3 regions of the Bacillus sp. NPDC094077 genome follow, and region 3 is predicted to be linked to each of the others. Evidence: riboswitches for the same ligand, from Rfam matches in the RefSeq annotation. Region 3 holds a riboswitch; each other region holds the start of a gene.
The links. Region 3 has a riboswitch for S-adenosylmethionine ahead of ACQKNR_RS20820 (methionine ABC transporter ATP-binding protein). Riboswitches for the same ligand answer to the same signal wherever they lie in the genome.

Region 1 (7,971 bases), on a different contig from region 3:
TTAAGCGATTGGACCGCCTAAGTTAATAATATCTTCAGAAACGCTGTCAAACTTTTTGAAGTTCGCTTTGAATTTGTTTGCAAGCTCAACTGCTTTTGCTTTGTAAGCAGCTTTGTCAGCCCAAGTTTGTTCAGGCATTAACACTTCGTCAGGTACACCTGGTACGTGAAGTGGAACTTCAAGACCGAAGATGTCATGTTTCGTTGTTTCAGCTTTTGCAAGTTCACCACTTAGTGCTGCTTGAATCATTGCACGAGTGTAACCTAAGTTCATACGCTTACCAATGCCGTATTCGCCACCAGTCCAGCCAGTGTTTACTAAGAATACTTTCGCATCGTGTTTCTCGATTTTTTCACCAAGCATTTCAGCATAGCGAGATGCATCAAGTGGTAAGAATGGTGAACCGAAGCAAGTTGAGAATGTAGCCTGCGGAGATGTAACGCCGCGCTCTGTTCCTGCTAGTTTACTAGTGTAACCACTTAAGAAATGGTACATAGCTTGCTCTTTTGATAACTTACTGATTGGAGGCAATACGCCAGATGCATCAGCAGTTAAGAAAATAATTGTATTTGGATGTCCTGCAACACTTGGCAGTACGATATTGTCAATCGCATGCATAGGGTATGCAGCACGTGTATTTTCTGTTAAAGTAGTATCGTTATAGTCTGCGATACGCGTTTGGTCATTAATGATAACGTTTTCTAAAACAGAACCAAATTTGATTGCATCGAAAATTTGTGGCTCTTTCTCGTGAGAAAGGTTTACGCATTTTGCATAGCAACCGCCTTCAATATTGAATACACCGTTATCAGACCAACCATGCTCATCATCACCGATTAATTTACGGTTTGGATCAGCAGATAAAGTTGTTTTACCTGTTCCAGATAAACCGAAGAATAGTGCTACGTCGCCTTCTTCACCTACGTTTGCAGAGCAATGCATAGAAAGAATATCTTGTTCAGGTAGTAAGAAGTTCATAATAGAGAAGATTGATTTTTTCATTTCTCCAGCATATTCTGTACCACCAATTAGTACGATACGTTTTTCGAATGAAACCATAATGAATGCTTCAGAGTTTGTACCGTCAATAGCTGGATCTGCTTTGAAGTTTGGTGCAGAAACAATCGTGAACTCTGACTCATGAGTTGTTAATTCTTCTTCAGTTGGACGGATGAATAATTGATGCACGAATAAATTGTGCCATGCATATTCGTTAATAACTTGAATTGGTAGGCGATAGTTACGGTCAGCGCCTGCAAATCCTTTGAAGACGAATAACTCTTCTTTTTCTTTTAAGTATTCTAAAACTTTTGTATATAATTTATTAAAATGTTCTTCAGAAATCGGTTGGTTCACAGCTCCCCAAGCAATTTTGTCAGCAACCGATGCTTCTTTCACAATAAATTTATCTTTAGGAGAACGTCCTGTATATTTTCCTGTTGAAGCAGAAACGGCACCAGTAGAAGTTAATTTCCCTTCATTTCGCATTAATACTTTTTCCACTAATTGCGGAACACTTAGTTGAATCTGTGCATTGCTTCCGTTCAATAATTCGTGTAAACCAATTTGGACATTCACAGTACTCATATTTATATACCATCCTTTTCATTTAATGAAATATTTCTCGTAATCCCCAACAAGAGTATAACACAATTATATAAATAATGTATACTATTTATTTCTTTTTGTTTGTGTGAATGCATTATTTCCTTATTAATATTTCATTTTATCCGTATTGAGAAAAACTTTCAGGAAAATATGAATATTAATTGACAAATGAATATCATTTCTTTAGTATAGGTTGGGACGGATACTCTCTTATCCCGAGCTGGCGGAGGGACAGGCCCGATGAAGCCCAGCAACCTCACTTGTATTGGTAAACACAAGTGAATAGGTGCTAAAACCTGTGCGAGGCTACAGGTCTCGAACGATAAGAGCGAAGGGCAAAAAGCAGTATGCAAGTAGCAAATTAAACCTTTCCTCTATGTAAAGTAGGAAAGGTTTTTCTGTATGCTTGTGTGGGAGAATAAATGTATGTCGCAATCTGTGGCAAATTAAGGATGAGTTCCGTACAATATATACAATTACTGTAGGGAGGTTTACCACATGACAAAAAAACGTCATCTGTTCACATCTGAGTCTGTAACTGAAGGACATCCAGATAAAATTTGTGACCAAATTTCTGATTCAATTTTAGATGCGATCTTATCAAAAGACGCAAATGCACGTGTAGCTTGTGAAACAACTGTAACAACTGGTTTAGTATTGGTAGCGGGGGAAATTACGACTTCTACTTACGTAGACATTCCGAAAATCGTTCGTGAAACAATTCAAGGCATTGGTTACACACGCGCAAAATACGGATTCGATGCAGAAACTTGTGCAGTTTTAACATCTATCGATGAGCAATCTGCTGACATCGCTATGGGTGTTGACCAAGCGCTAGAAGCACGCGAAGGTCAAATGACTGACGCTGAGATTGAGGCAATTGGTGCAGGAGACCAAGGTTTAATGTTTGGTTTCGCATGTAATGAAACACAAGAGTTAATGCCACTTCCAATCTCGCTTGCTCACAAATTAGCTCGCCGTTTAACTGAAGTACGTAAAGATGATACATTATCATACCTACGTCCGGATGGAAAAACGCAAGTTACAGTTGAGTATGATGAAAATGGTAAACCAGTACGTATCGATACAATTGTAATTTCTACACAACATCACCCAGATGTTACATGGGAAGAAATCGATCGTGACTTAAAAGAGCACGTAATTAAAGCTGTAGTACCAGCAGAATTAATGGATGGAGAAACAAAATTCTTCATTAACCCAACTGGCCGCTTCGTAATTGGTGGACCACAAGGTGATGCTGGTTTAACAGGACGTAAAATCATCGTTGATACTTACGGTGGATACGCTCGCCACGGTGGCGGTGCATTCTCTGGTAAAGATGCAACAAAAGTTGACCGTTCTGCAGCATATGCAGCTCGTTATGTTGCGAAAAACATCGTAGCAGCTGGTCTTGCTGATAAAGCAGAAGTACAACTTGCATACGCAATTGGCGTAGCGCAACCGGTATCAATTTCAGTTGATACATTCGGCACTGGTAAAGTATCTGAAGACGTATTAGTAGAACTAGTTCGTAACAACTTCGATCTTCGCCCAGCTGGTATTATTAAAATGCTAGACTTACGTCGCCCAATTTACAAACAAACAGCAGCTTACGGCCACTTCGGACGTACTGATGTAGATCTTTCATGGGAACGTACAGACAAAGCTGCAGCTTTAAAAGAGCAAGCTAGTCTATAATATATGAAGAAAAGCTTTGCGCGGTGAGCGCAAAGCTTTTTTTATTTCGTTTTACTTATGATTTGAATGCATGAGCTACAATACACTTCTCCGTCTAGCTCAATATACTTTTTCATATTAGTCATACCACTTGCTGGGAATGGCATATGAATCCATGCTTTTTCATATGTTTGTATTTCTTTTTCACATGATTTACAAACTATCGGTTTCTTCTGGAACATATGTAATCAACCTTTCATTTGACGTGCTTTACCCGCGCAAAAGGCACTGCTTAGTAAAAATAGCGTTGCGAATATAATACTTACTAATGTAGCGTATGGAATTGCTCCTTTTAGAGAAAAACCAACAGTGATGGAAGCTATAAATAAGAGGATGAATGTTGTTGTTAATTTTTTATACAGTTCCATAATATGTAGACCTCCGATTTATTTGGTAGTGCAATTTTTAAAATTGAATTCCACTATGTGGAAAATATAAGAAAAGTTAAAGGCTAGCTAATGATGTGAAGTCTAAGGGTATAGGAAAGGATGTTTTTATTTTCCTTTTTGTGGGTGTATATACTTATATTGTATCATGATGCACTGTGGACTTCATACATAATTGTGTAAAGATATGTATGATAAAATGAAGAAAAGTCTTTAAGAAAGGAAAGATGAAAAAATGAGTGTAACTGAACATAAAAAACAAGCTCCAAAAGAAGTGTGTTGCAAGATTGTAACGATTTCTGATACACGTACGGAAGAGACAGATAAGAGCGGACAGCTATTACACGAACTGTTAAAAGAGGCGGGGCATATAGTCACAGCTTATGAAATTGTAAAAGATGATAAAGAAAGTATTCAGCAAGCAGTGTTAGCTGGTTATCATAGGGAAGATGTAGATGTTGTATTAACAAATGGTGGTACTGGTATTACGAAGCGTGATGTAACGATTGAAGCAGTATCAGCTCTATTAGATAAAGAAATTGTCGGATTTGGTGAGTTGTTCCGCATGATTAGTTATTTAGAAGATATCGGAAGTAGTGCGATGTTAAGTAGAGCGATCGGCGGTACCATTGGGCGTAAAGTAGTCTTCTCAATGCCAGGGTCTAGCGGAGCAGTTCGCCTTGCGATGAATAAGTTGATTTTACCGGAATTAGGTCATATTACATTTGAGCTGCATCGCCAATGAGTAAGTTTGCTGGAATTATATTAGCAGGTGGTATGTCGAGTAGATTCGGTGAACCGAAAGCGTTAGCGAGCTGGCAAGGGAGTACTTTTATTGAACATATTTTGAAAGTAATGAAAACTGTGTTGCAAGAAGTTGTAGTCATTAGTCATTCCGATATAAAAGAGCGAGTAGGGCAATTCGTACAAGTTCCTGTTATAGAAGATATTCCGCACTATAAAGGAAATGGACCACTTGCTGGAATTGTATCAGGAATGGAATACATAGAAGCAGATTGGTACGCTATTATGCCTTGTGATGCACCAAATGTTTCACAAGAATGGTTTACTATTTTATTAGAACAAACGAGTGATGAGTATGATGCGATTGTACCTATTATTAATGGAAGAAAACAGCCGTTACTTGCAGCTTATCATAACCGCGTGAAAGAAAAGATTTATGCTTTGCTTCAGGAAGAAAAAAGAAGTATGGGGCAACTTTTATCACAATGTAATGTGAAGTATGTTGCTGGAGAAGGTTTGAAAGTGAATTCGGATTGGTTTATAAATGTGAATACGAAAGAAGAATATGTACAGGCTCAAAAAAAACTTTCAAATGAATGAAAGGTTTTTTGATATACAGAATTGGGGAACAATTGCTGTATAAAGGTATGTGAATAAGTTGATTTTAAGGGGAATTTCTTAAAATCATTATACAGTAAAAATATTGTATAACCATATATTAATTTTTATGGGTTTTTATTACAAGTCTGTTTAGTTATGTTTATTTTTGTTATAATGAATATAGAAACAACGTGGTATTTCACCTTGTGTATCATTTATTAAACTAAAATTTATAACTGTGTATAATAAACTCCCTTCGTTTTTTGAAGGGAGTTTTTCTGTTTAAGCGAGTAACTCTGATGCGGTATGCTGAAGGACTTCTTCATATTGATTAAGTAAGCCACGAAAGATCTCATCCCAGCTTTTTGATTTCGCATAAGATGAAGCTGCTATTCCCATTTGCATAAGTTTCTCTTCATTTTGCAATAAAGAATAAATGGAGGATAGAAATGAATTTGCATCTTTTGGTGTACAAAGAATTCCCGTTTTTCCATCTATAATAATATTTTTAACCCCGCCACGATTTGCACCAATAACAGGTGTACTGCATGCAAGTGATTCAAGTACAACATTTCCGAACGTTTCAGTAGATGATGGAAATACCATTATGTTAGAGCAAGCGTATGCTTCAGCTAAGTCCGCACCTTGTAAATAGCCAGTAAAGGTGACATTTGTTTGCGGAACAGCTGCACGTAAACTTGTTGCCAGAGGACCGTCTCCGGCGATGAGCCAATGAATGTCGTTTCGAGTATGTGTCGTTTTAACGATAAGATCTTGTAGTGTATCAATATCTTTTTCAGGGGCAATCCGTCCAACATAGGAAAGAACATACTTCGCTGTAATATTATATTTTTTTCGGAATAGGTCTGTATTATAAGCTGGATGAAAGAGTGTGCAATCTACACCACGTCCCCAAATAGAGAGGTGTTGAAAGCCTTTATTTTTTAATTGATGTAATGTTTCAGAGGAAGGAACAAAATTTTTTTGCATATGACTATGAAACCATTTTAAATAGTTCCAGAGCATATTGGAGAGGAATTCGATTTTGTAATAACGTAAATAGGCGTCGAAATCAGTATGATAAGAACCGACAACTGGGATGTCTAACCTTTTTGCATAATACAATCCACAAAGTCCCATGTTGAAAGGTGTGGCAATGTGAATAATATCAGGTTTAAAGGCAAGAAGTTCCCGTTTAATGCGCGGAGTAGGAAAAGAAAAGCGACATTCTGGATATAATATTGTTAACGGGATACTTCTCATTTTGTTTACATTTGCTACGAAATTATCTTCAGCCGTATGCTGAGGGGCAAAAATAGAATAGGCGATATTTTCTTTCTGAAAATATCGTGTTAATCGTTCCAGTGTTTTCGCAACCCCATTGACTTGTGGTGTAAAAGTATCGGTAAATATGGCGACTCTCATCATATCGCTCCTTTATGTGAAAAGTGGGATGAATTGATAAAAAGAGATGATGCCAGAGCAAGTGCCGAGGCACATACCGACGAATACATCTGACGGATAATGAAGCCCTAAATAAATACGAGAAATACCGACGCATAGTGCTAACGGTAATAGAAAAACAAGTAAGTTTAGATTATAGCAAATAAATGGAATGAAGACAGAGAAAACAGCCGTTGTATGACCAGACGGGAAAGAGTGGTCTTTTAATGGATGTACCGGATATTTTGCATCTTGAATTGTTAAATAAGGACGTTTTCGTGGATACCACCTTTTTAATATTTGCACAGGAATATGGCTAATTGCTAAAGAAATAGCGGTTGCAATTGCAGCTTGGTTCAAAGTCCCTTTTGCGAAAATTAAAAAGAAAAGTGTAAGTGCAATGGAGAAAGTGGCACCACCTATATGGGTAATGTTGCTGAAAAAGATATTTAATGTTTTTTGATCAAAGTAGCGGTTAATACCTTTGAAAATGTAACACTCTACTTTATATAATCCGCTGACCTTCATGAAAATTCTCCTCCCTCATCTACATATATATGGAGATATTAGCTTTATTTTAATAAGATATTGTTGAGGGAGTAATAATGTTTTGTAAAGAAAAAGTTAGTTTTTTTATAAAAAAGCTGCCAGTACTATGGCAGCGGTAAAATCATTTTTGTAACGATTTATAATATTGTCCTTTTTCAACGTATTGTGTGCGTATGCGCTCCATGTCTTGACGGTCTTCTTCTGTTAATTCACGAATGACCTTAGCAGGGCGACCGAAAGCTAACGTATTCGGTGGAATTTTCTTACCTTGTGAAACGAGGCTTCCAGCGCCGATAAAGGCTCCTTCGCCAATTTCAGCACCATCTAATATAATAGATCCCATTCCAACTAAAGCATCTTTTTTAATGTGACAGCTATGTAAAATAACTTGATGCCCAACTGTAACGTCATCTTCTAAAATAAGAGGATACTGAGGGCTTTGGTGGAGTGTACATTGATCTTGTACATTTACTCGGTCACCAATTATTGTCGGTGATACATCACCACGGATGACTGTATTAAACCAAATACTTGATTCCTCCCCAATGGAAACATCGCCTGTAATGGTAACGTAGTCAGCGATAAAAGCGCTACTCGCAATTTTCGGATTTTTTTCTTTGTAAGGATATATCATGTAAAGCCTTCCTTTCCTAGAGACTAGTTTTAGTGTATCAAATTATGAAAAAGAGTGAAATGGAGGAGGACCGTATGTGGAATTATGAAGCAGAGGAAGCGAAAGCCGTAGTTGTTATCGTGCACGGCGCAATGGAATACCACGGACGTTACGAAGCCGTTGCGGAAATGTGGAATCATATCGGCTACCACGTCGTCATGGGAGATCTTCCGTCACATGGAACGACTTCGAGAAATAGAGGACATATTGATTCATTTGATGAATACATAG
Region 2 (7,971 bases), on a different contig from region 3:
ATCTCAAACTGGAATCGTTATCTCAACATTCGGTGCGATTGTCTTCTTAGGTGAAAAGAAAACAAAACGCCAAATGATCTTTATTGCACTAGGTAGTGTTTTAATTATCGGTGGCGCTGTATTGCTTGGTATGACAAAATCATAAACTTATAATCTATTAACCCCTGAAGTATAACTACTTCAGGGGTTTTTAATTACAACTATTTTTCAAATATAATAATCTTTATAACCTTTTTGTATCAATCCTCCTCCCTCCAATTTCATTCTTTTCGCTATAAGCCTTTTCTTTTTACAAAATTCTCTTGAAAATGGTATCGTTTTTTATAACATATCTCTACTAGAAAGGAATAAAGGATATGCTTAATAAACATCGAATTTTATTTATTGGTGCCGGTCGTATGGCAGAAGCTATATTTTCCGGATTACTTAAAACAAGCAAAGAATACATCGAAGAAATTATCGTTTCCAACCGAAGTAACGCAGAAAAGCTAGAGCAATTACAACAACGATATAATGTGTCCATCACTACAGATTGGAAGCAGCATATTGCATCTGTTGATACGATTGTTTTAGCGATGCCACCTGCTGCACATGAACAGTTATTAAAGGAGTTATCTCCTCTTCTAACCAACCAATTTGTCGTAACAGTAGCTGCCGGAATCGGACCATCTTATTTAGAAGAAAGACTTCCTCAAGGCACACCCGTTGCTTGGATTATGCCAAATACAGCTGCTGAAATCGGAAAGTCTATCTCCTTATATACGACGGGACAATCCGTAAACGAGATGCATCAAGAAACTTTACAACTGCTTGTAAGAGGCATTGGTACTTCACAACTTTGCACTGAAGAAGAAGTTCATCAACTTACTGCAGTTACTGGAAGTGCACCAGCCTTCCTTTATTACTTTGCTGAAAGCTTAATTGAAGCAACAAAAAGTTATGGAGTCGATGAAGCAACCGCAAAACACCTTGTCATTCAAATGATCTCTGGCTCTGCTTCTATGCTTGAACAAACACAAGATCCAGCTAACCTCCGTGAACAAGTAACAACACCAGGAGGTTCAACAGCTGAAGGTCTTAAAGCTTTATATGAATATAATTTTTCAGAAGCAATTCAACAAGCGGTAGAAGCAACAAATAGAAAAGCTAGGGGGAAATAATATGAGTTTAGCTAGTTTAAAAGACTATACAACATTACATAATGGTGTGAAAATGCCTTGGTTCGGTTTAGGTGTTTTTAAAATAGAAGATGGATCAGAAGTAATTGATTCTATAAAAGCAGCAATTAAAAATGGATACCGCAGCATCGATACAGCTGCAATCTATAAAAATGAAGAAGGCGTTGGTCAAGCAATTCGCGAATCTGGTATTCCTCGTGAAGAGTTGTTCATCACTTCAAAAGTATGGAATAGCGATCAAGGTTACGAATCAACACTTCAAGCATTTGAAACTACTTTAGAAAAATTAGGCCTAGAATATTTAGATTTATATTTAGTACATTGGCCTGTAAAAGGAAAGTATACTGAATCGTGGAAAGCACTAGAGCAGCTTTATAAAAATGGCCGTGTTCGTGCTATCGGTGTGAGCAATTTCCATATTCACCATTTGCAAGACGTATTTAAAATCGCTGAAATTAAGCCAATGGTTAACCAAGTAGAATACCACCCACGTTTAACGCAAGAAGAATTGCATACTTTCTGTAAAGAACATAACATCCAGCTTGAGGCTTGGTCACCATTAATGCAAGGGCAACTACTGGATAACCCAACATTACAAGAAATTGCAACAAAATATAATAAATCAACTGCACAAGTTATTTTACGCTGGGATCTACAAAATGAAGTTGTAACAATCCCTAAATCTATTAAAGAACATCGCATTATTGAAAATGCAAATATATTCGATTTTGAATTAAGTGCTGATGATATGAGTACAATTCAAGCTTTAAATGAAAATCATCGCGTTGGTCCGGATCCAGATAACTTTAACTTCTAGTAGGAAAACCACTGCCATATGCAGTGGTTTTCTATTTCAAAAAAACTGAAAATTTAAATTATATTTCATTCGATTGACACTTCATTCTTCAAGGTGTAAGATTTTGAATTATCAAAGAAACACAAAAATTTAATAAAATTTATTCGTTTACTCATTGTATCAAGAGAGGTGGAGGGACTGGCCCTTTGAAACCTCGGCAGCAGGTTCATTTTGAATACTGTGCCACTTCCTGCAAGCTTTATGCTTGAAAGATAGAATGAGGGACTTCGTTTATATACGGGTGCATAACTTGTACGTAAAAATCCCTCTTTCTCAATACGAAAAGAGGGATTTTTTATTTTTCATTTCCCTCATCATCATCCAATCTTATTAATTATTTAGGAGGAAAATCAAATGAAAAAGAAGTTTGTACCCGGTATCGCATCAGTTGTAGGAGTAAGTATTTTATTAACTGGTTGCGGTAGTTATAAAAACGAAGCTAGCGGAGCAAATGCAAAAGACGAGGTACCTAGTAAACAGGTTTTAAACTTATCTTCACCTACTGAAATACGAACAATGGATACAGCTCGTGCTACAGATACTGATTCTGGTCAAGTAATGAGAAACGTATTTGAAGGTTTGTATAATCTTGGTGAAGGTAACAAACCTGTCCCTGGCGTTGCAAAATCTCATGAAGTAAGTGGTGATAAAACGAAATACACATTCCATTTACGAGATTCAAAATGGTCAAACGGTACTCCTGTTACAGCGAAAGATTTTGTCTTTGCTTGGCAAAGAGCTGTCGATCCAGCAACAGCCTCTGAATATGCATTTCTATTCTTTGATATTAAAAACGCAACAAAAATTAACAACAAAGAGCTTCCAGCCGATCAACTTGGTGTAAAAGCAGTTGATGACCATACGTTTGAGGTAGAATTAGAGCGCCCTGTTCCATATTTTATTAGCTTAACAGCGTTCCCAACATTTCTACCAATTAACGAAGAATTCTTTAAAGCACAAGGTGATAAGTACGCTTTAGAAGATAATACAATTTTGTACAACGGGGCTTTTACACTAAGCGATTGGAAACATGAACAAAGTTTTAAATTTAAGAAAAATCCTACCTACTGGGATAAAGATAATGTCAAACTGGAAGAAATCAATTTTAACGTCGTAAAAGAAAAATCAACCGAAGTGAATTTATTCGAGTCAAAACAATTAGACCGTATAAAACTAACATCTGACTTCGTTGATAAATATAAAAAGGATGCTAACTTTAAAGAACGTCCGAACGTAGGAGTACAATTTTTACGTATGAATCAACAAAACAAAGTACTTCAAAACGTTTCTGCACGCCAAGCAATTGATCAAACAATTGATCGAAAATCCTTTGTAAATACGTTATTAAATGACGGCTCTACACCAACTTATAGTCTCGTTCCAAAAAACTTTGCAAAAGGTCCTGATGGAAAAGACTTCCGTACTGCAAACGGCGATTTAACAAAGGTTGATACAAAATCTGCACAAGAATTATGGAAAAAAGCAAAAAAAGAACTTGGTTCTGAAAAAATCACATTAGAATTATTAACAAGTGATGGTGACCTTGAGAAGAAAACTGGTGAGTTCCTAAAAGGACAATTAGAAAAAAATTTAGATGGCTTAACAGTAAATATAAAACCTCAACCACGTAAGCAACAAGTTTCACTTTTATTAAAAGGTGACTACGAAATTGGAATTGATGGTTGGAGCCCTGACTTTGCTGACCCAATTACATTCCTTGAATTGTTTACAACGAATAACCCTTACAACTTAGATCACTACTCTAATAAAGAGTTCGACGAAACAATTGAAAAAGTTAAAACTACTTTAGCTGGTGATGAAAAAGCTCGCTTTAATGCATTACTAGCATCAGAGAAAATATTATTTAAAGACTCTGTTATCGCTCCTCTTTACCAAAAAGGAGAATCCTATTTAGAACGTTCTTATGTGAAAGGAATTGTACAAGTGGACTTTGCAGGTCAATTAAACTTCAAATGGGCAAAAGTTGAAAAATAAAATACAACTTTAATTGGAGTTTTTCCACCCACGCCAATTGTTTTTTGCAAAATATATTAAAAGTAGATCCCTTAATATGAGGGAGTCTACTTTTTCAATATATTATTCCAAGAAATTAACACTCTATTTTCATTATTGACATATAGTTATTTCTAGTGTTAATATTCTAAATAATCAAAGAGACGAAATATTACACTATTAAAATATAATGTCTACTACGTTGAAACATATAACGATAGATTACAATTCAACATGTATATACATATAGAATACCTGATTACCTATAAACAAATATTCATAATAGGTTTTATCTCCTTCTATAGCTACTTCAAGCCATGGACATTATGACGTTACGAACAACACATTTAGGGAGGAACGAACAATGAAGAAAAAAGTTGTACCTGTTGTTGCATCTGTTTTAGGGGCAAGTCTACTACTAACTGCTTGCGGGGGGAATAAAGAAAATGCAAGCGGAGCGAAAGCAAACGATAAAGCACCTGATAAACAGGCAATTAACTTATCATATGCTTCAGAAATTCCAACAATGGATGTTGCGAAAGCAACGGATGGGGAATCCATGAACGTAATGCGAAATGTTTTTGAAGGTTTATATGCAATGGGAGAAGATAATAAACCTATTCCTGGTGTCGCTGAGTCGGTTGACATTAGTCCCGATAAAACAAAATATACATTCCATCTTCGTGATTCAAAATGGTCAAACGGTACTCCTGTTACAGCAAAAGACTTTGTCTTCGCTTGGCAACGTGCCGTAAATCCCGAAACAGCTGCCGAATATGCATTCCTATTCTTCGATATAAAGAATGCGAAACAAATAAATCAAAAACAATTACCAATTGATCAATTAGGCGTCAAAGCTCTTGATGACAAAACTTTAGAAGTACAACTAGACCGTCCTATTCCCTACTTCTTAAGCTTAACGACATTTGCAACATTCTTACCAATTAATGAAGAGTACTTAAAATCTCAAGGTGATAAATACGGTTTAGAAACAAATCATTTAATTTACAATGGGGCTTTCACATTAGATAACTGGAAACACGAACAAAGCTTCCAACTGAAGAAGAACCCTAACTATTGGGATGCTAAAACTGTAAAATTAGAAGAAATCAACTTCAATGTCGTTAAAGATAAATCTACAGAAGTTAACTTATATGATTCAGGACAAATTGATCGTGTTGCTTTAACTGCGGAATTTGTTGATAAATATAAGAGCGATCCAAACTTCAAAGAACGCGCTGAAGTCGGTATTCAATTTTTACGACTAAACCAGAAAAATGCAGTATTAAAAAATCAACATGCACGCCTTGCTATTAACGGAGCAATGAATAAAAAAGCGTACGTAGAAACCATTTTAAATAACGGTGCTGTTCCAGCTGAAGGAATGGTTCCTGCGAAATTCGCAAAAAGCCCAGAAGGCAACGACTTCCGTAAAGAAAACGGAAACCTAGTCAAAGATGATGTGAAATTGGCGAAAGAAAACTGGAAAAAAGCGAAACAAGAACTTGGTACTGACAAAGTAACACTTGAACTATTAACAAGTGATAATGCTTTAGCTAAAAAGACTGGTGAATATTTAAAAGGTGAATTAGAAAAAAATCTAGATGGATTAACAGTGAATTTAAAACCACAACCACGTAAACAACAGTTGAAATTACTATTAAGTGGTGATTATGAAATCGGAATTGACGGCTGGGGCCCTGATTTCGCTGACCCAATTACATTCTTAGATTTATTTACAACAGATAGTGCTTATAACTTCGATAAATACTCTAACAAAGAGTACGACGAGCTAATTCATAAAGTAAAAACAGATTTAGCCGGTGATGAAAAAGCACGCTGGGATGCAATGAAACAAGCTGAAAAAATCTTATTACAAGATGGTGCTGTCGCTCCTTTATATCAACAAGGTCGTTCTTACTTACAACGTGGATTTATTAAAGGACTTGTAACAACTGACTTCGGCGGTGAATTTAACTACAAGTGGACAGAAGTTGCAAAATAATAAAATCTAGTAAAAAAGGTATCCCACGAAGGATACCTTTTTTACTTTATACTTCTTTAGCTACAGAACTTCTTCCCTTTACCATTCCTCTTGTACCTATAGTGATTCCCACTACCAATTGTGTAACTAATATAATAAGTAATAATGAAATAATATTCCCCTCTAGACTAACTCCACCAAATATTATTGTATAATAACCATTCGTTGCGTATGTTGCGGGAAATAACCCACCGATTGTTTGATATATTTTAGAAAGCATCTCACGCGGTACTATTACACCTGAGCTTACAAGTTGTAATGACAGAGAAATAATATTAAAAATCATACCTGCATTTCCAAAGACAGTAATAAACATTTGTGTTAATGAAAGAAATGCAAAGAAGACGATCGCTTGAAACAACCATATATTCCATACAGTTTCTTGCACTTCTATCTGGAACCCTTTCATCAAGCCAATTGTAATACAAGCAAGCAAGATTGATACTGTACCGTTAATTACTTGTCGTGATAAGAAATTACTCCAACCGCCCTCCACTTCTTTTGCAACTTTTGATAATTCCATACTCATAATCATTGCTCCTACAAATGAAGCTAATACAATCATAAGTGGTACCATATTAACTGAAAATCCTTTTGCATCATTTACTTTATGGACTGTAAAGCCAATTGACTCTTCTGTTAAGCCTTTTATCACTTCTAGATTTCCCGTCCCTGCCACTTGAAATTTCCCAATAATCGCTTGTTCCTTATAACTTGCTATCTCTTTATTTACGTTATCTCGAATTTGTTTTGCTGCTCCTTCCATCATTTGCTTTGCCATCATGGCACTCGCTTGATTAATGTGGAAGTTTAAATTTGTTTTTCCCACCTCATTTATATCTTTTGAAAAAGAAGCGGGAATTTCAATAATCATATCATAGACATGGTCATTCATTTTTTCATTTGCTTTTTCCATAGACCGTTCTTTCTTCACTTGAAATGGTAGATTTCTCTGTAAGCCTTCTGCTATTTTACTCCCTATATTTCCATCCTCATTCACAATAGCAATACGCATTTGATCTGCTCTTTCGTTCACTCCATCATACGCCGTTAACCACACACAAAAGAAAATAAGTTGGAACGATAACGCCACTACCACTCCTACATACGTACCAGGTAATTTTAAAAATTGTTTTAATGTATTCATCTTCTCGCTCCCCATTTAGCAAGCAAGTACTTACTTGCATTTCATTTTAAATAAATACTAGGGTCTTAAAGCCCTAGCATATAAAACTATATTATTCTCAATAAATTTCTCATCATCAATTTCCATAAGTCGGTTTTCAAAACGCAATTTAGATAGGAAATAACCAAAATTAATCCATATAAAATTCATTACTTGCGCTTCAATATTTGTATGAATAATCTTGCCCTGTTCCTGCATCTTGGAAAAATAAATTATTAATTCCTCTTTTAATCCTTGTGGAATTTTAGCAATTTCCTCATCTAATTCAGGAAATTCTCTCGCCTCACGTATACCGATAGAAATAATATCTTTTATGCTATTCAAAAATTTATGATAATGCCTTGCTAAGTTTTTTAAATCCTTTTCTAATTCCCACACAATTTCTGTTTGCAAAAACTGTTTTAAATGCGGTACATATGAAAACTCTGCAACGGCTGCTTCAATAACACCCTTTTTACTTTTAAAATTACGAAATATCGTTACTTCGTTAACACCAGCACGCATTGCAATTTCTTTCGTCGTTGCTGCCGTATATCCTTTTTCTTTTACTAATTCAATCGCCGCTTGAATAATTTTTTCTGCTGTCTTTGAGCGCGCCATAAAACCCTCTCTTCCTTATGCAAGTGATCACTTACATTTTGATTATATTACTTTTCTAATAATTGTCAATAATTCTCTTTCACTTCTTTTTGCA
Region 3 (7,971 bases):
ATGAATCACATCGCTACGTCACAGCAAAAAACAGAAGAAAAGGTTTCTACACCTAAAATAAAAAACATTCCGATTGAATAAAGCCCTAGCTGGGTTTTTATTCAATTAAATATTTCGACACTCGTAATATTCGATATTCGAAACAAAGGGGATATAGTGATGAGAATTATTTTGTATACAGGTAAAGGCGGCGTAGGAAAAACTAGCATTTCAGCAGCAACAGCACTTCAAAGTGCAAAACAAGGGTTAAAAACATTAGTAATGAGCACAGACCCTGCTCATAGTTTAGGAGATTCATTTGGTATAAAACTATCTTCTGAACCATTAGAAATTCGCGAGAACTTATGGGCTCAAGAGATTAATACTATTTATGAAATGGAAAAAGGCTGGGGGAAATTACAAAAATATATTACACTCCTCTTCACTTCCAAAGCAGCTGATGATATTACAACAGAAGAATTAACGATGTTTCCTGGTATGGAAGATTTAATTAGCTTGCTTCGCGTGCTGGATTACTATAAACAAAATGCATACGATGTTATCATCATTGATTGCGCTCCAACAGGAGAAACTTTAGCAATGCTTAGCTTCCCAGACATGCTCGGCTGGTGGATGGAAAAACTATTTCCTATTAAAAGAAAAGTTTTAAAAGTTGTTCGTCCTGTAGCGCAACCACTTCTTGGCGTCCCCCTCCCAACAGACGATATTATGGACGAATTAACGAATACGCTTGAACAACTTGGAGAAATGAGAGATATCTTATCAAACCGAGAAGTAACAAGTATTCGCGTTGTTGTAAATCCTGAAAAAATGGTTATTAAAGAGGCTCAACGTAGCTTTACTTATTTAAATTTATACGATTATAACGTAGATGCCATTATGATTAACCGCGTCATCCCTAGCACTGTCACCGATCCTTATTTTCAAGCATGGAAAGATACACAAAAGAAATATAAAACATTAATTCAAGATAGCTTTCAACCCCTTCCTATTTACGAAGCTCCGATGTTTGAACAAGAAGTTGTCGGGTTGTCTATGTTAGAACGTGTAGGAGATGCTTTATTTAAATCCGACTCTTCTCCTACGGAAGTAAAATTTAATGGTCGCACACAATATGTAAAAAAAGATGGCGATGAATATATTTTCGTTCTGTCCATTCCCTTCTCAAACAAAAGTGAACTTTCATTAAATCAAAAAGGTGATGAACTTATTATCCGTTCTGGTTCTGTTAAACGAAATATCACATTACCAAAAACGTTAACACACCTTTCTATTCAAGGAGCAAAATTTGAAGAAGATGTATTAAACATTCGGTTTGGAGGTGTAGTGCATGCATGATGAACTACTCCGGAGAATAATTCGTACAAAAATAAAGGTCGGTATGCGAGTATTAGAAGAGCTACCGAGTCCGATTCAGCAATCAGCTAAACACATACTGAATATTTTGCAAGAAGAGCTCGCTGCTCATCCGACAGAACAAACGCATCCTGAAGATAATTTAAAAAGCATCATAATCGAATAACCATATTCGTATAGAGAGCCTTTTTAGGCTTTCTATATCTTTATTGGAGTGATGTAAGTTGATGAAAAAACATTCCACTATTATGCCCTGGATCATTCCTTTATTATTTTTCATTCATAACCTTGAAGAAGCTTTCCAGATGCCACAATATCTTGCTAATCAATTTTCAATCCATATTATAACGAGCCAACAATTTCTCATTTCCATTTCCCTATTAACAATCTTTGTCTTACTTATCATTTTTCTATATCAACTAAACGTCTTAACTTCTTTATACTGGATTATTTTTATACAAGGGGCTATCTTCTTCAACTCTGTTCAACATATTATTTTGTTTTTCATGTATCGCTCCTATAATCCTGGCGTTATATCAGCAGTTTTCATTGTCTTCTTTTCTATTTTCTTTTTCTCACAAAAAAAAACATTCCATCCGTCAAAAACAATTCGTAATTACACTCATTTTCAGTTTATTTTCTTATCCCATTATAATTTGGATTACTTTACTATTAGCTAGCTGCTTTCAGTAATAAAAAAAAAGACCAGGAAAATTCCTGGCCCATCACTCTACTTAACAAACATTGGATTCTACGTTATACAAAATTGGACGGTCCAGAATTAGAGTTTGTTAAGTAGATTATATGTTGAACGAACTATCAGCGGAGGGGTTCCAAACTGTTAGTCGTTAAACCCAATGATTATTTTGCGATTTTTGCAAGCTCCTCAATTGAAAGATCTACTGAAATTGAACCATCATTTGTTTCTTTCTTAATTGCATCGGTTACTTCTTTTGAATGGTATAATTCAATTACTTTTTTCAATGTTGGATCATCTTTATCTTTCGTACGAGCTGCGAAAATATTAATATAGGCCTTTGCATTTTCATTCTTTGGATCTTCTAAGAAAATCGGATCCTTCACTGGATTTAATCCAGCTTGACCAGCAACACCGTTATTAATAACCGAAGCTGCTACATCTTTTAATACGCGAGGTGTTTGCTGTGCGATAACCGGTGTAATTTTTAATTTCTTCGGATTTTCAGCAATACCACTTGGATCTCCAAATAGACCGAAATCTTTCTTAAGCTTTAATAACCCAGCTGCGTCAAGAAGTTTTAATGCACGCGCTTGGTTCGTTGGATCATTTGGAATAGCAATTTCTGAACCATCTGGAATTTCATTTACTTTCTTATATTTTTCAGAGTATAAGCCCATTGGTGCAATTTGTGTTGTCCCAACAGCTGTAAGATCTAACTTATGCTCCTTCTTAAATTGCTCTAAGAAAGCAATATGCTGGAATGAGTTTAGTTCGATATCTCCATCAGCTAACGCTTTATTTGGCGTTGTGTAGTCAGAGAACTCAACCAGTTTAATCTTAATTCCTTCTTTTTCAGCTTTTTTCTTTAAAATCTCCCAAGCGTCTCCATCTGTTCCAGTTACACCGACGCGAACTACTTTCTCTTTCGCTCCTGCACCCGTATCTCCACCTGAGCAGCCACTTAAAGCTGTAATTCCTACGATTGTAGATAATGCAAATGCTAAAATTTTCTTCATTTTCTTTTCCCCTCTTCCTTTTTATGATCTGCGTAAAAAGACTTTCGCAAAGTAGTTTCCTAAATTTTGAGCTAACTGTACGAGAATAATAAGTAAAACAACCGTTACGAACATAACTGATGTATCAAAGCGTTGATAACCATATGTCATAGCTAAGTCACCAAGACCGCCACCGCCGACAAGCCCAGCAACTGCAGAAAACTCAATTAAACCCACTGTCATAAATGTAACGCCTAAAATTAATGGTGCTAATGCTTCTAGTACAAGAATTTCAAAAACAATTCTAAGTGGTGAAGCACCCATTGCTTGTGCCGCTTCAATTACCCCTCTCGGAACAGAAACAAGATTCGTTTCAACCATTCTAGCAATACCAATTGATGCAACTAACGTCATTGGGAAAATTGCTGCTGCTGTTCCAATCGTCGTTCCGATAACACTTCTTGTTAGCGGACTTAAAGCTACTAAAAAGATAATGAATGGAATCGGACGAATTGTATTAATTATGATATTAAGGATAGAAAAGACCCATTTATTTTCTAAAAAATTTCCTTTTCTCGTTACATATAGAAGTAAACCTAGAGGTATACCGAGAATTGTAGCAAATATAAGGGTCACAATTACCATTAAGAGGGTATCCCCCGTCGCATCTAATATGCGAGGCCAAAATATACTCCAATCAACTCGCATGAGCTTCTACCTCCTTCAGCTGCACTTGCAGCCTTAGATGTTGTAATGCTTTTTGAATTTCCTTCTGCCCACCTTGTAGCTCTACAAGAAGATTTCCAAATAGCACATTTTGGAGTTCAATAATATTTCCGTACAGAACATTTACATCGACGTTATAGTTTTTTGCGATATATGATAGTACCGGCTGCCCTGTCTCCTCACCAGTAAATGTTAGACGATAAATCTGTCCTCCGTTTTGAATTTTCGCTAAAACACTTTCCGGTAAATGATCATTAATAACAGAACGTACAAAGTTTTGAGTCGTCTTTGTTTTTGGTTTTGTGAAAACATCAAACAGTTTTCCTTCTTCAATTACTTTCCCTTTCTCCATAACAGCTACACGGTGGCAAATTTCTTTCACAACGTGCATTTCGTGTGTAATAAGAAGAATTGTTAAATTATATTCTCGATTTACTTTCTTTAATAGGTTTAAAATTTCTGTCGTTGTTTCCGGATCTAAAGCTGATGTTGCCTCATCACATATAAGGATATCCGGTGATGTCGCAAGTGCCCTAGCAATCCCAACACGTTGCTTTTGACCACCTGATAGTTGCTCTGGATAATAGTTTGCTTTATCTTCTAGCCCTACAAACTTCAGCAGTTCATTTACTCTTTCTTTTATCTCATTCTTTGGCACTTTCGCTAACTTTAATGGATAAGCAATATTCCCAAATACTGTTCTTGAATTAAATAAATTAAAGCTTTGAAAAATCATCCCGATTCTTTGTCTTAATTTTCGTAATTCTTTCGTTGATAATGATGTAATATCTTTATCATCTATTGAAATCATTCCTGCAGTTGGTCTCTCTAACATATTTACTAGACGTAATAACGTACTTTTTCCAGCGCCACTAAATCCGATAATGCCAAAAATTTCACCTTTTTCAACTGATAACGTTACATCCTCCACCGCATGAACAGACTGTCCGCCTGATTCATATACTTTACTTACGTTATTAAAAGAAATCATTTTCTTCCCTCCTATATGCTGTAAAAGCTTGAAGTAGAGCTTTCGAGGTAAAATAAAAAGTGCTCTCCTTCTTATCAACCATAAAGATAAGAAGGAGAGCACTTATATGTACTCGTTCACATCTTCTCATCTTTCAAGCCTTTATAGGCTTGCTGGAATTAGCACGGTATTACAAAACCCGTTGCTGAGGTATCGTAGGGCCAGTCCCTCCACCTCTCTGGATAAGAATGTATCGATTTAATTGTCATTTAATTAATTCTCATTATAGAACTCAGAATAATAAGAGTCAATATCTTTTTTTCAGAAAAATATCAATTGTTTCTTTATTGCAATTTTCAAATGAAAATTCATAAAAAATTGTAATTTTTAAAGTGATGTAAAATTCTTCTCTCTCATATTTTTAAAAAGGAGATGCTTCTCTACAAATTGAATAACATTATTTGAAAATGAAATCGGAGGAAGATAAATATATGAAAACAGCTCTTTTACTCGTTGATATTCAAAATGATTATTTTCCAAATGGAAAGATGGAATTGCGTAATCCAGTAGAAGCAAGCGAATACGCTAGTCAGCTATTACAACACTTTAGAGTGAACAACGAACCTATTTTTCATATCCAACATGTAGCTATAAAAGATGATGCTACTTTTTTCCTACCTAATACAGAAGGTGTCCATATTCACGAAAATGCCCGTCCGCTTAGAGAGGAAACGGTTATACTCAAACATTATCCAAATAGCTTCCGAGAAACTAATCTTCTAGAACAATTACAACGTTTAGACATTGAACACATCGTCATATGCGGGATGATGACTCATATGTGTATTGATGCTACAGTAAGGGCTGCTTTTGATTTTGGCTTTCATTGTACCGTTATACATGATGCTTGTGCTACAAAAGATCTTTCTTTTAAAAATGCTACTATACCGGCTGTTTATATCCATAATGCAATTTTAGCAAGTTTGGATGGAGTATACGCAAATGTAATGAGTACAGGAGAGTTTTTAGCTGCAAAAAAACACCCCTTCCGGTGAGCAAAACCGAAAAGAGTGTTTCTTGTCAAACCATAGATTTTCTTTCAAATTGTATTATACAGGAAATTCTTAAAATGAATACTAAAAAATGTGACTAATAAATCAACTTTTCTCGTCACTTTATTTCTATTTACATGTTTATCCCGCTATTAATAGGGTTTAGCTCATCCCCTTCGAATAATAGTAATATATAGGATTCTAATTTTAAAAGGAGCTCTTCACATTCTGTGAAGAGCTCCTCTGCTATTTCTTATAAAGTTTCAGAAGTAGTTTTTGCTTGCATGTGAAGTGCTAAGTAATCAGGGCCACCAGCTTTAGAGTCTGTACCAGACATGTTAAAGCCACCGAATGGTTGGTAACCTACGATTGCACCAGTACATCCACGGTTGAAGTATAAGTTACCTACGTGGAAGTCTTCACGTGCTTTTTCAATATGGTCACGGTTATTAGAAACAACCGCTCCTGTTAAACCGTATTCTGTATTGTTTGCAATTGCAAGTGCATGATCGAAGTCTTTTGCTTTACAGAATGCTACTACTGGTCCGAAGATTTCTTCTTTCATTAAGCGAGCATCTTCTGCAACGTCAGCAACGATTGTTGGTTGGATGAACCAGCCTTTAGAATCGTCTCCTTCGCCACCTGCTAAGATTCTACCTTCTTCTTTACCAATTGCAACATAGCTCATTACTTTATCGAATGCAGCTTGGTCATTAACAGGACCCATGTTTGTACCTAATACAGCTGGGTTAGCAACTGTTAATTCTTTTGTTAATTCAACAGCACGATTTAATACATGATCGTATACATCTTCGTGGATTACCGCACGAGAACATGCAGAACATTTTTGTCCTGAGAATCCGAATGCTGATGCAACGATAGATTTAGCTGCTAATTCAAGATCTGCTTCTTTATCAACAACGATTGTATCTTTACCGCCCATTTCAGCGATAACGCGTTTTAACCAGATTTGTCCTGGGTTTACTTTCGCTGCACGCTCATAAATACGGATACCTACATCACGAGATCCAGTGAAGCTAACAAAACGTGTACGAGGATGATCTACTAAGTAGTCACCAACTTCAGAACCATTACCTGGCACGAAGTTTACTACGCCAGCTGGTAAGCCAGCTTCTTCTAATACTTCCATGAATTTCGCTGCTACTACAGGAGTTGTACTAGCTGGTTTTAGTAATACTGTGTTACCAGAAACTAAAGCAGCTGTTGTCATACCCGCCATAATTGCGAATGGGAAGTTCCAAGGAGAAATGATAACACCTACTCCTAATGGAATGTAAGAGAAACGATTATATTCAATTGGACGGCTTTCTACTGGGATACCGTCTTTTAATTTTAACATTTGACGACCATAATATTCCATAAAATCGATTGCTTCTGCTGTATCAGCATCTGCCTCATTCCATGGTTTACCTGCTTCTTTTACAAGGATAGCAGAGAACTCATGTTTTCTACGACGAACGATTGCTGCAGCGCGGAATAAAATGTCTGCACGCATTTCTGGTTTTGATTTTCTCCAAGTTTGGAATGTTTCATCCGCTACTTGCATTGCTTTTTCAGCTAATTCACGGCTTGCTTTTGAAACACGACCAACAAGTTCCTCTTTATTTGCAGGGTTTACAGAAACAATTTTGTCTTCTGTAGTGATTTTTTCTCCCCCAATAATTAATGGATAGTCTTGTCCAAGATAAGATTCTACTTTCTTTAAACCTTCTTCAAACGCTAATTTGTTAGCCTCCACTGAAAAATCTGTAAATGGCTCATGTTTGTATGCTACTACCATTCTTTTTAGCCTCCCCTTAGAAAAACGTTTACATTTTACAACATTATTCTACACGATAATTTAGATTTATTCAAATATTCCTAGACTTATATTTTAAAAATTAATTAATTTTTAAAATATAACAAAAAAAAGAGATTCATACATACGTATGAATCTACAAAATATGAGTATATTCCATAACATTTTTCCCAATCAATAATATAGTAACTAGTAAAAATAAAGTTCTCACATATCCAACGCCTTTTTGAACCGCAAACTTTGATCCAAAATAAGCACCTAAAATCATTGATAATCCCATAATAATACCGTATTCAAAATGGATTATATCTAAAAATAAAAAAGTAATTAAAGATACGATATTACTAACAAAG

Region 1: linked by a shared signal. The riboswitch ahead of metK (methionine adenosyltransferase) and the one ahead of ACQKNR_RS20820 (methionine ABC transporter ATP-binding protein) in region 3 are both predicted to bind S-adenosylmethionine.
Region 2: linked by a shared signal. The riboswitch ahead of ACQKNR_RS24295 (peptide ABC transporter substrate-binding protein) and the one ahead of ACQKNR_RS20820 (methionine ABC transporter ATP-binding protein) in region 3 are both predicted to bind S-adenosylmethionine.

The regions. Positions count from the first base shown of each region.
Region 1 covers NZ_JBNNUF010000005.1:93,971-101,941, forward strand. Annotated here, with positions in the region: gene pckA (phosphoenolpyruvate carboxykinase (ATP)) at 1-1,587, opposite strand; SAM riboswitch class I at 1,816-1,937, shown strand; gene metK (methionine adenosyltransferase) at 2,107-3,306, shown strand; gene ACQKNR_RS14610 (hypothetical protein) at 3,348-3,527, opposite strand; gene ACQKNR_RS14615 (hypothetical protein) at 3,534-3,713, opposite strand; gene ACQKNR_RS14620 (MogA/MoaB family molybdenum cofactor biosynthesis protein) at 3,967-4,476, shown strand; gene ACQKNR_RS14625 (molybdenum cofactor guanylyltransferase) at 4,473-5,075, shown strand; gene ACQKNR_RS14630 (glycosyltransferase family 4 protein) at 5,358-6,500, opposite strand; gene ACQKNR_RS14635 (phosphatase PAP2 family protein) at 6,513-7,046, opposite strand; gene ACQKNR_RS14640 (gamma carbonic anhydrase family protein) at 7,189-7,701, opposite strand; gene ACQKNR_RS14645 (lysophospholipase) at 7,776-7,971, shown strand, end outside.
Region 2 covers NZ_JBNNUF010000014.1:43,915-51,885, forward strand. Annotated here, with positions in the region: gene ACQKNR_RS24280 (GRP family sugar transporter) at 1-145, shown strand, start outside; gene proC (pyrroline-5-carboxylate reductase) at 357-1,160, shown strand; gene ACQKNR_RS24290 (aldo/keto reductase) at 1,162-1,995, shown strand; SAM riboswitch class I at 2,149-2,253, shown strand; gene ACQKNR_RS24295 (peptide ABC transporter substrate-binding protein) at 2,389-4,029, shown strand; gene ACQKNR_RS24300 (ABC transporter substrate-binding protein) at 4,412-6,052, shown strand; gene ACQKNR_RS24305 (YhgE/Pip domain-containing protein) at 6,099-7,238, opposite strand; gene ACQKNR_RS24310 (TetR/AcrR family transcriptional regulator) at 7,296-7,877, opposite strand.
Region 3 covers NZ_JBNNUF010000009.1:185,879-193,849, forward strand. Annotated here, with positions in the region: gene ACQKNR_RS20790 (MarR family winged helix-turn-helix transcriptional regulator) at 1-81, shown strand, start outside; gene ACQKNR_RS20795 (ArsA family ATPase) at 157-1,338, shown strand; gene ACQKNR_RS20800 (DUF3926 domain-containing protein) at 1,331-1,522, shown strand; partial or broken gene ACQKNR_RS20805 (HXXEE domain-containing protein) at 1,581-2,049, shown strand; gene ACQKNR_RS20810 (MetQ/NlpA family ABC transporter substrate-binding protein) at 2,218-3,072, opposite strand; gene ACQKNR_RS20815 (methionine ABC transporter permease) at 3,094-3,759, opposite strand; gene ACQKNR_RS20820 (methionine ABC transporter ATP-binding protein) at 3,749-4,768, opposite strand; SAM riboswitch class I at 4,892-4,996, opposite strand; gene ACQKNR_RS20825 (cysteine hydrolase family protein) at 5,215-5,802, shown strand; gene pruA (L-glutamate gamma-semialdehyde dehydrogenase) at 6,053-7,600, opposite strand; gene ACQKNR_RS20835 (TSUP family transporter) at 7,755-7,971, opposite strand, start outside.